Regions from separate parts of the Corynebacterium sp. HMSC034A01 genome, predicted to be linked through region 2. Evidence: predicted binding sites of a transcription regulator. Region 2 holds the regulator's gene; the other holds the start of a gene.
What was found. Region 2 encodes LexA, which represses DNA repair genes until DNA is damaged. Its sites were predicted from a motif close to CGAACANNTGTTCG; they were not measured.
Positions count from the first base shown of each region.

Region 1: HMPREF2791_RS00780 (HNH endonuclease signature motif containing protein) is a predicted target of LexA. The motif match lies at 1,978-1,991, and genes of this name have one in related genera.

Region 1 is NZ_KV835919.1:129,598-133,424, forward strand. Features, by position in the region: gene HMPREF2791_RS00770 (hypothetical protein) at 1-60, shown strand, start outside; gene HMPREF2791_RS00775 (hypothetical protein) at 266-694, shown strand; gene HMPREF2791_RS00780 (HNH endonuclease signature motif containing protein) at 698-1,960, opposite strand; gene HMPREF2791_RS00785 (hypothetical protein) at 2,220-2,405, shown strand; gene HMPREF2791_RS00790 (hypothetical protein) at 2,460-3,068, opposite strand; gene HMPREF2791_RS00795 (hypothetical protein) at 3,131-3,433, opposite strand; gene HMPREF2791_RS00800 (bile acid:sodium symporter family protein) at 3,443-3,827, opposite strand, start outside.
Region 2 is NZ_KV835934.1:40,016-43,842, forward strand. Features, by position in the region: gene hrpA (ATP-dependent RNA helicase HrpA) at 1-1,095, shown strand, start outside; gene nrdR (transcriptional regulator NrdR) at 1,111-1,569, opposite strand; gene HMPREF2791_RS12315 (hypothetical protein) at 1,626-1,748, opposite strand; gene lexA (transcriptional repressor LexA) at 2,217-2,897, shown strand; gene HMPREF2791_RS02710 (DeoR/GlpR family DNA-binding transcription regulator) at 2,961-3,746, shown strand.

The sequences.
Region 1 (3,827 bases), on a different contig from region 2:
GCTGCTCTGGGCGGCGCTGCATACGCAGGCGTGATCCCGGGTGTGCAGCTCCCGTTCTAAGCTTCAGCGCTTAGATCCAGAATCCGAACTCCTCTCCCCCTGCTCGGGAGGGGAGTTTCCGCGTTTCCGAAGAGGTGTATATCGTCACCGACCTTCCCAGCGTTACACTTTTCAAAACGTTTGAATACCTGCGGAAACATGTGTTTTACTGGCGCCTACCCGATTCCGGGTTGTTTAACGTCAGATTCGCACGAAGGAGTTTCCAATGAAGCGCATTACCGCAGCTGCCCTGGCCGCAACCACCGCCCTGTCCTTGGCGGCCGTCCCGGCACAGGCTGAGGAGGGCAACCAGAAGGACCTTTCCGACATCGTGAGCCCGGATCGCGCCTCCGACGTCACCGATGCCCACCTCGCTGCCGCCAAGGTGCAGGCCGAGGCCCGTGAGCTCCGCAACGAAGGTTCCGGCTACTCGGGCCCGTACAAGAGCTCGTCTGAGAAGAACCTGGTGCCGAAGAGCGCAAAGTCCTCCCTGAAGAACGACGTTGCACGCGGCTACAAGCTCGGCACCACCTACGACATCCTCGTTGGCACCGGCATCGCCGCAGGCGTCTTGGCACTCGTTGGCGCCGCCGCAGCCGCAGCGGGCAAGATCCCGGGTGTCCCGGGTGTGCCGGCCGTTGAGCAGTTCTTCTAAGTCTCACTGGTCGTTGAAGGACCAGTTGCACTCCTCCATGGTCCGCATGATGTCGTTGCGCTGCGGCAGGGAGTAATTCGTGGACACGAAACGGGTCCCGTCGCGGTAGACGAAGTGGATGTCTGAATGCTCCTTCAACGTCTGCAGATACCCCTCCGTAACCAGGGAGTGGCAGGCGGAGCACAGCGGTAGGAGGTTCTCCAGGTCGGTCAGGCCCCCGGTGGCCCAGTCCTCGATGTGGTGGATCTCGATGAAGCGCGTGTGCGTGCACCCCGGTGCCGCGCACTGCCCGCCCCACATTGCCAACAGCGCGTTGACCTGTCCGTTCGTGGCCAGGCGCTGTTTGCGTCCGGTGTTGATGATGAGGCCGTCGGAGTTGACCGTCGAGAGGCGTACGTCCGCGTTAGCGAGCAAGCTCGCGATGGCTTTCGACGGCGCGCCCACGTTGTTGGGGATATACCCGCGCCCGTCCGGTGTTGCCAGGATGTTCACGTGCGCACCCGGCGTGGTCAGCGTGTTTCGTGGCGTCGTGCGCGCCATGTGGACGATGCCCATCAGCGCCCGCAGCAGCATGCGTCCAATAGGCAGCCCATAGCCGGAAACCGTTTTGCGCGCGGGACGGTTCTCCTCCACCTCTTCGGCGCGTTCGAGGGCGATGTCGATTTCCCCGTTGACCTCTGGGTCAAGGTCCTCGAGCACCTCGTCGAGGTTGCAGTGCGCGATCTCCCCGATCTTCAGCGCGGCGATGAAAGCGGCGCCGTCCGCGGCGTTCATATTGCCGTGGAACGCGATATCTCCGTTCTCGCGCTTGTGCAGGCTCAGGTAATACTGGGGGCTGTCGTCGCCCTCCCCGTCCTGCGGCTTCTTCCCCGCCAGCGCGCATTCGAGCTCGTGGTAACCCATCCCGAGGGCGAGATCCACCAGCTCACGCTCATTTTCGGGCGTCATGTACTTCAACAGCAGCCGCACCACCGAGTAGCTCAGTGCAGCGGCAGTGAAGTGTTTGTGTAGGTAACGGAAGGGCCGCAGGCGGTGCGCGACGCTGACGTACTCGTGGGCGGTTGAGGATGACACGCCCAGGCGGCGCATGAGGAAGTGCGCGGTGGTCGTGGAGCCACATTCGATAGCGAGTGCGAGCTCGTCGAACGTCTGGATTGCGGACAACAGCTCCGCTTTGCTTTGGGTCATTGCGCGGTGAGAGTCTTCGATTTGCTGGCTTAATGCGACGGCGATGGGGTTGGGTTCTGTGGCAACTGCGGCGGTCATGTCGGGCCCCCTTGAGGCGAATGCGAGTTCGATTGCGGACATTATAAAACTCACCCCCGACATTTCTCTGACCTGCGGAAATGCAGTTTATAGCGATTGCTATAACTCGCCCGCAACTCCGCATTGCGGACAACTGGGCCTGCACCAACTATTGTGATGCGACAACGAGGGGTACAAGGAGGCGCCTGAACATGGGGAAAGGTCACCGCACCGCGTATATCTACGCGATTTTGTGGCGGTTTGGATCGCAACACCGTTTATGGGTGACCACGTTCCCATGTGGGGCCAATGGCTTTATTGGGCTGGCTTGATCGCCGTAACTGTTTTGGGGTTTGTTATCGCGGTGCGTGAAAAGCGCCCCCTGCTGGGGATATTGTCTGTTCTTACCCTGCTTGCCTGGCCGATCACTCTCGCGGTGGCGTTGTTGTCCGGTCCGTTTGTCTGATGGGCATGTCCCCTACGACTCCGCATTGCGGACAACTGGGCCCGCACCAACTATTTAATTTTTCAAGCTGTTCTTCTCAACCACCCGGAACCAGATGCGCCCCTCCTCCTGCTTCGGCGGAATGAGTCTGACGGGAACCGGATCACGGAGCGGGAAGTCGTAGTAGTCCTCGCGGATCGCCTGGTTGATGTTGCGCTCCTCTACCGTGTCGCTGACGTTCAGGTTGTAGCGAATTTCGTGGAGTGCGCGCTTGTATACCTGTCGGCGAACTTTCGGCGCGAGATTCTTCTGCTCCACCGGCTTGTCGATGTAGCGGCGGGGTCCGCTGGGGGTCGGAACCTCGATGATCACTGAGTTGTGGCGCCAGTCGTAGGTGTCCCTGTGCTCGGATCCCTCGCTGCGCCAGTCGGGGTTGTAGCGGATCCGGACGGCCACGGCCATGCCGTCGATGAGGTCGCGGCGGAACCAGATGAAGGCCTGGCCAGGTTTCAGGGCGAAGATGAGGGCGAACCCGGCCGCGATTGGCAAAGCGAATGCGAGCATGAAGCCTGGAGGGCCGAAGATGCTCTCGAAGAGTCCGACGTACTTCTCCATGACAAACAAGATCGGCTGGCCAATGTACCGCTGGAGCAACTCAATGATGGTGTCGAAGAATCCGTCCATGGGCCAAGAATAAGCGCCCGCCGGGTGGGGCGGGCGTGGAAAACCGGAGGGACGTCGATAGGCTATTGCAACTTTGCTTGAGCCTCGGACCAGAGGCCCTCGAACTCCTCCTCGCTGAGGTGGGTGGCGGTGATGCCCTCCATGGAGTCGTAGGTGCGTGGGTGCGGAACGGTGCCCATGGGTTGGTTCGCCTGGCCGATGACTCGGCCGTCGACGTAGATGCCCGTGATGGTCTCGGCCGGGTCGAGCTCGATCATGCGGATCATGGTGCACTCGTGGGCTGAGATCTCCTCGAGCTCGGCGATATTGAGCAACTCGCCGCCGAGTTCGGGGACGTTGTAGTGGATGCGGACGAAATGTTTCACGTGAAACTCCTAGGAAATTCGGGAGGCGTACGCGGAGCAGATGACCAGTTGGCACATGTGGTAGATCATCAGCGGGATGATCAGCACGCCGAGCGAGGCGCCGCCGAAGATCACGGTGGCCATGGGCAGGCCGGTCGCGAGCGACTTCTGGGTGCCGCACATCTGGATGGCGACGCGATCCTCGCGCGGGAAACGTAGCGCCTTCGGGAGGATGCGGCTGAGCCACAGCATAGCGACGACCAGCACGCACGAGAACACCGTGAGGAACACGATCTCCCACGCGGAGACGTTGGACCAGACGCCAGAGACGACGCCGCGGGAGAACGCGGAGTAGACCACCATCCAGATGGAGCCGCGGTCCACGAGCTTGGTCGCCTTCGACTTGGCCAGCTCC
Region 2 (3,827 bases):
CTGTGCGAAACCCCGTTTGCAGATGCGCTCGCGGATGCGCTGCGCAGCGTCGGTGGGCGCGGCATCAACGGCACCGATTTCAACCCGTCTGCGCTTCCAAAGCATCTGAGGGTGACGTTTGCTGCGATTGACCGCCGCGGGAAGATTGTCGACCACGACACGGATCTCGGCGCGCTAAAGCGCCGCCAGGCTGGCAAGATCAAGTCATCGGTGTCCAAAGCCGGACGCACCTCCGAGTCGGACGCCGTGGCGAAGTGGACCACCGATTCACTCGGTGCGGTGCCGGAGACAGTAAGCACGACTATCGACGGTAACGAGGTTGACGCCTACCCGGCACTCGAGGCCACCAAGGACGGCGTGAAGGTCACCGTGCACCCGACGAAGGCCGCCGCGGACGCCTCCATGGTTACGGCAACACTGACGTTGCTGTTGCGCGAGATCACGGTCAACGCCGGGCAGATGACGAAGGGGCTGCCGCTGCGCCAGAAGGTCGCGGTGGACCGTTACCCGCACGGCGGCGCCGCAGGGCTTGTGGAGGATGCCCGCGTCGCGGTGATCCGCGACCTGATGTTCTCCTCCGGCGGGCCGGTGCGCTCCCCCGAAGAGTTCGGCGCGCTCGTAGACGAAATCAAACCCCAGGTCGCTGGTGGGGTGCGCCGCGTGGTGGTGACGCTGGCGCCCGCGCTCGCGGAGTACGCGAACATCGCCGCGGAACTCCAGCAATGGGAGGGCCCGGCTATCGACGACATGCGGTCGCAGCTGCAGTTCTTCCTGCCGAAGCATGCGGTGACTGTCCACGGCATCGGGCACTTGCAGCATCTGCCCCGCTACATCGACGCAATGCGGATCCGGTTGGAGGACATGCGCCTGGATCCAGACCGCGACGCCGACAGGCAGTCGGTGGTTGACTCGGTGAAGGCCTATTTGGCCCAACGCATGAAGGCGTTGCCCGCTGGCCGCACGAAGACGAAGGCGTACAAGGACATTTTGTGGCTGATTGAGGAGCTGCGTGTGAGCTTGTTTGCGCAGCGGCTGGGAACGCCGAAGCCGGTGAGCCAGCGCCGCATTGAGAAGAAGATTGACGCGCTGCGTTAGCTGCGAAAGCGTGGGTTAGAAGTCTTCGCGGTCGCGGCGGCGCATGAGCCGGATTTCGGACTCGAAGTCGTCCGCGCTTTCGAAAGACTTGTACACGGACGCGAAACGCAAGTACGCCACCTCGTCGAGGGCGCGAAGTGGCTCAAGGACGGCCAAACCGATCTCGTGGGCGGGCACTTGCGAGCTTCCTTGCGCGCGCACGGTTTCTTCGACTTCTTGGGCAAGGCGTTTCAATGCGTCGTCGGTGACATCTCGGCCCTGGCATGCTCGACGCACGCCGACGATAAGCTTGTCGCGATCGAACGGTTCACTCACGCCGTTGCGTTTCACAACGGTCAGCACGGCCTTTTCTATCGTGGTGAAACGCCCCCCGCACTCAGTGCACTCTCTGCGCCGCCGAATGGCGGAGCCGGCTTCGACCAGCCGCGAGTCAGTCACACGAGATTGTTCGTTGTGGCAAAAGGGACAAAACACGGATCTCCACCCCTAGAGTATTCAAGGCTTGGCGTAGCCGTGAGTCTACGCCTTGTCTAGCGCGCAGTTGCCACTGCGGCGGCGTCGGCCGCCTGGCCATGGGTCATCGAGGACGGATCCTCGTCCTGCGCAGAAAAGACACCGCCGAACGCGGAACCGATAAGCAACGCTGCAGTCATGCACACGCCAAGCAGGACCGTATCGCGCGTCTCGTGCCGTGTTTCGAACGGATTCGCATCAGAGGGACCGTCCAAAACTTCACTACGGATCGGGCGCGCATCCGTTCGATGGGAAGTAGAAATCGCTCGAACACCGGCGCCGCCCGACCGACGCTTTGACACAGAATCAACGTCCCACACCTCTGCCGGGGGAACTACAGATGCGGCGCCGGAGCGCGATACGAATGTGTTGTGTACTGGATTGATTGCAACGGACATAGTGCGTCTCCCTTCTTTCTGCGGCACACTTTACGTACGGTGCCGACACGTTCGAATGCCATAACGTTCATATGTTCGAATACGCTTACGTGTTCGATTTATAGCATTGCGCCCGACCCGTGTCCACCCAATGTTTGCAACCATCGAACATAAGTGCCCTATCTGGTAGGTTCGTAGGCGCATCACACCGCCGAGTCCAAGGAGAACGTCATGGCACGAAAGAAGTCCGATCCAGGCAACCCGGATTACAACGCGCTGTCTGACCGTCAGCGCCGCATCCTCCAGGTGATCCAAGACGCTGTAGTCCTGCGCGGCTACCCGCCAAGCATCCGCGAGATCGGTGACGCGGCGGGTTTGCAGTCCACATCCTCTGTCGCGTACCAGCTCAAGGAATTGGAGAAGAAGGGGTTCCTTCGCCGCGATCCGAACAAGCCGCGTGCCGTGGATCTGCGTCAAATGCCAGAGACCGGGCGCAAGAAGCGCAAACCGCAGGAGGCGAAGCCGGAGGATTCCGGCAATGCCCGCTACGTGCCGGTGGTTGGTCAGATCGCGGCAGGTGCACCGATCCTCGCTGAGGAGAATGTGGACACCTACTACCCGCTGCCCGAGGAGTTGCTCGGCGACGGCGATGTGTTCATGCTCAAAGTCGTCGGCGAGTCCATGCGCGAGGCGGGAATCCTCGACGGCGACTGGGTGGTTGTCCGCTCCCAGCCGAATGCGGAGGAAGGCGAGTTCGTCGCAGCACTTCTGGACGGTGAGGCGACGGTCAAGGAGTTCCACCGCGATTCCACCGGCGTGTGGCTCTTGCCCCACAACGATGCCTTCGAGCCGATCAAGGGCGATGAGGCGGAGATCATGGGGCGAGTTATTTCGGTGTTCCGTACTCTGTAATCGGTGCGTTTGCACCGTTTACACACAAACCGGATACAGCACAGCCAGAATCGCAGGAGATCGATGTACGCCGAGGAGCGTAGACGCCAGATTGCGTCTTTGACCGCAGTTGAAGGCCGCGTCATTGTCACTGAGTTGGCGCAGCGCTTCAACGTCACCGCGGAGACGATCCGGCGTGACCTTTCGGCGTTGCACGACGAGGGCGTGGTGCACCGCGTCCACGGCGGCGCGGTTGCGAGTCAGTCCTACCGTTCTACTGAAATCCCGCTGGATGCCCGGCAACGCGCCTCCCTTGCGGCCAAAGCCGCGATTGCAGAGACTGCGCTGAAGTTCGTGCCCGATACGCAAAGCTGCACTATCTTCTTGGACTCGGGCACAACGATCAGCAGCTTGGGCAAGCGTCTGGCGGAGACCCGCGGGAATCGGGAGTACTCGGTAGTGACCAATTCCATCCCGACCGCCTTGGAGCTGAGCGATTCCGGGTTGCACGACGTGCAGCTGCTCGGTGGCAGTGTCCGGCCGATCAGCCAGGCAGTCGTCGGCAGTACCGCGCTTCGCACCCTCGCGCTTTTGCGCGCCGACGTGGCGTTCGTGGGCACTAACGCGTTGTCCATCGGCCACGGCCTATCCACCGTGGACGCCCAAGAGGCTGCGGTGAAAGCTGCAATGGTGACCAACGCCCGCAGGGTTGTCGTGTTGTGCGATTCCACGAAACTGGGCAACGACTACGTGGTGAGCTTCGCGCCGCTGACGGATATTGATGTGGTGATCACGGACGCCGAAGCGCCCTCTGCCTTCGTGGATGAGCTACGTTCGCACGGTATTGAGGTCGTGCTCGCGCAGCCCTAGCAGCCTAGTAGTGTCTCGCCCCGCGCGTTCCGCTGGGGCGCTCTGTGACTTTCTGCGCGAATATGGTGGCATCTTCGCCAG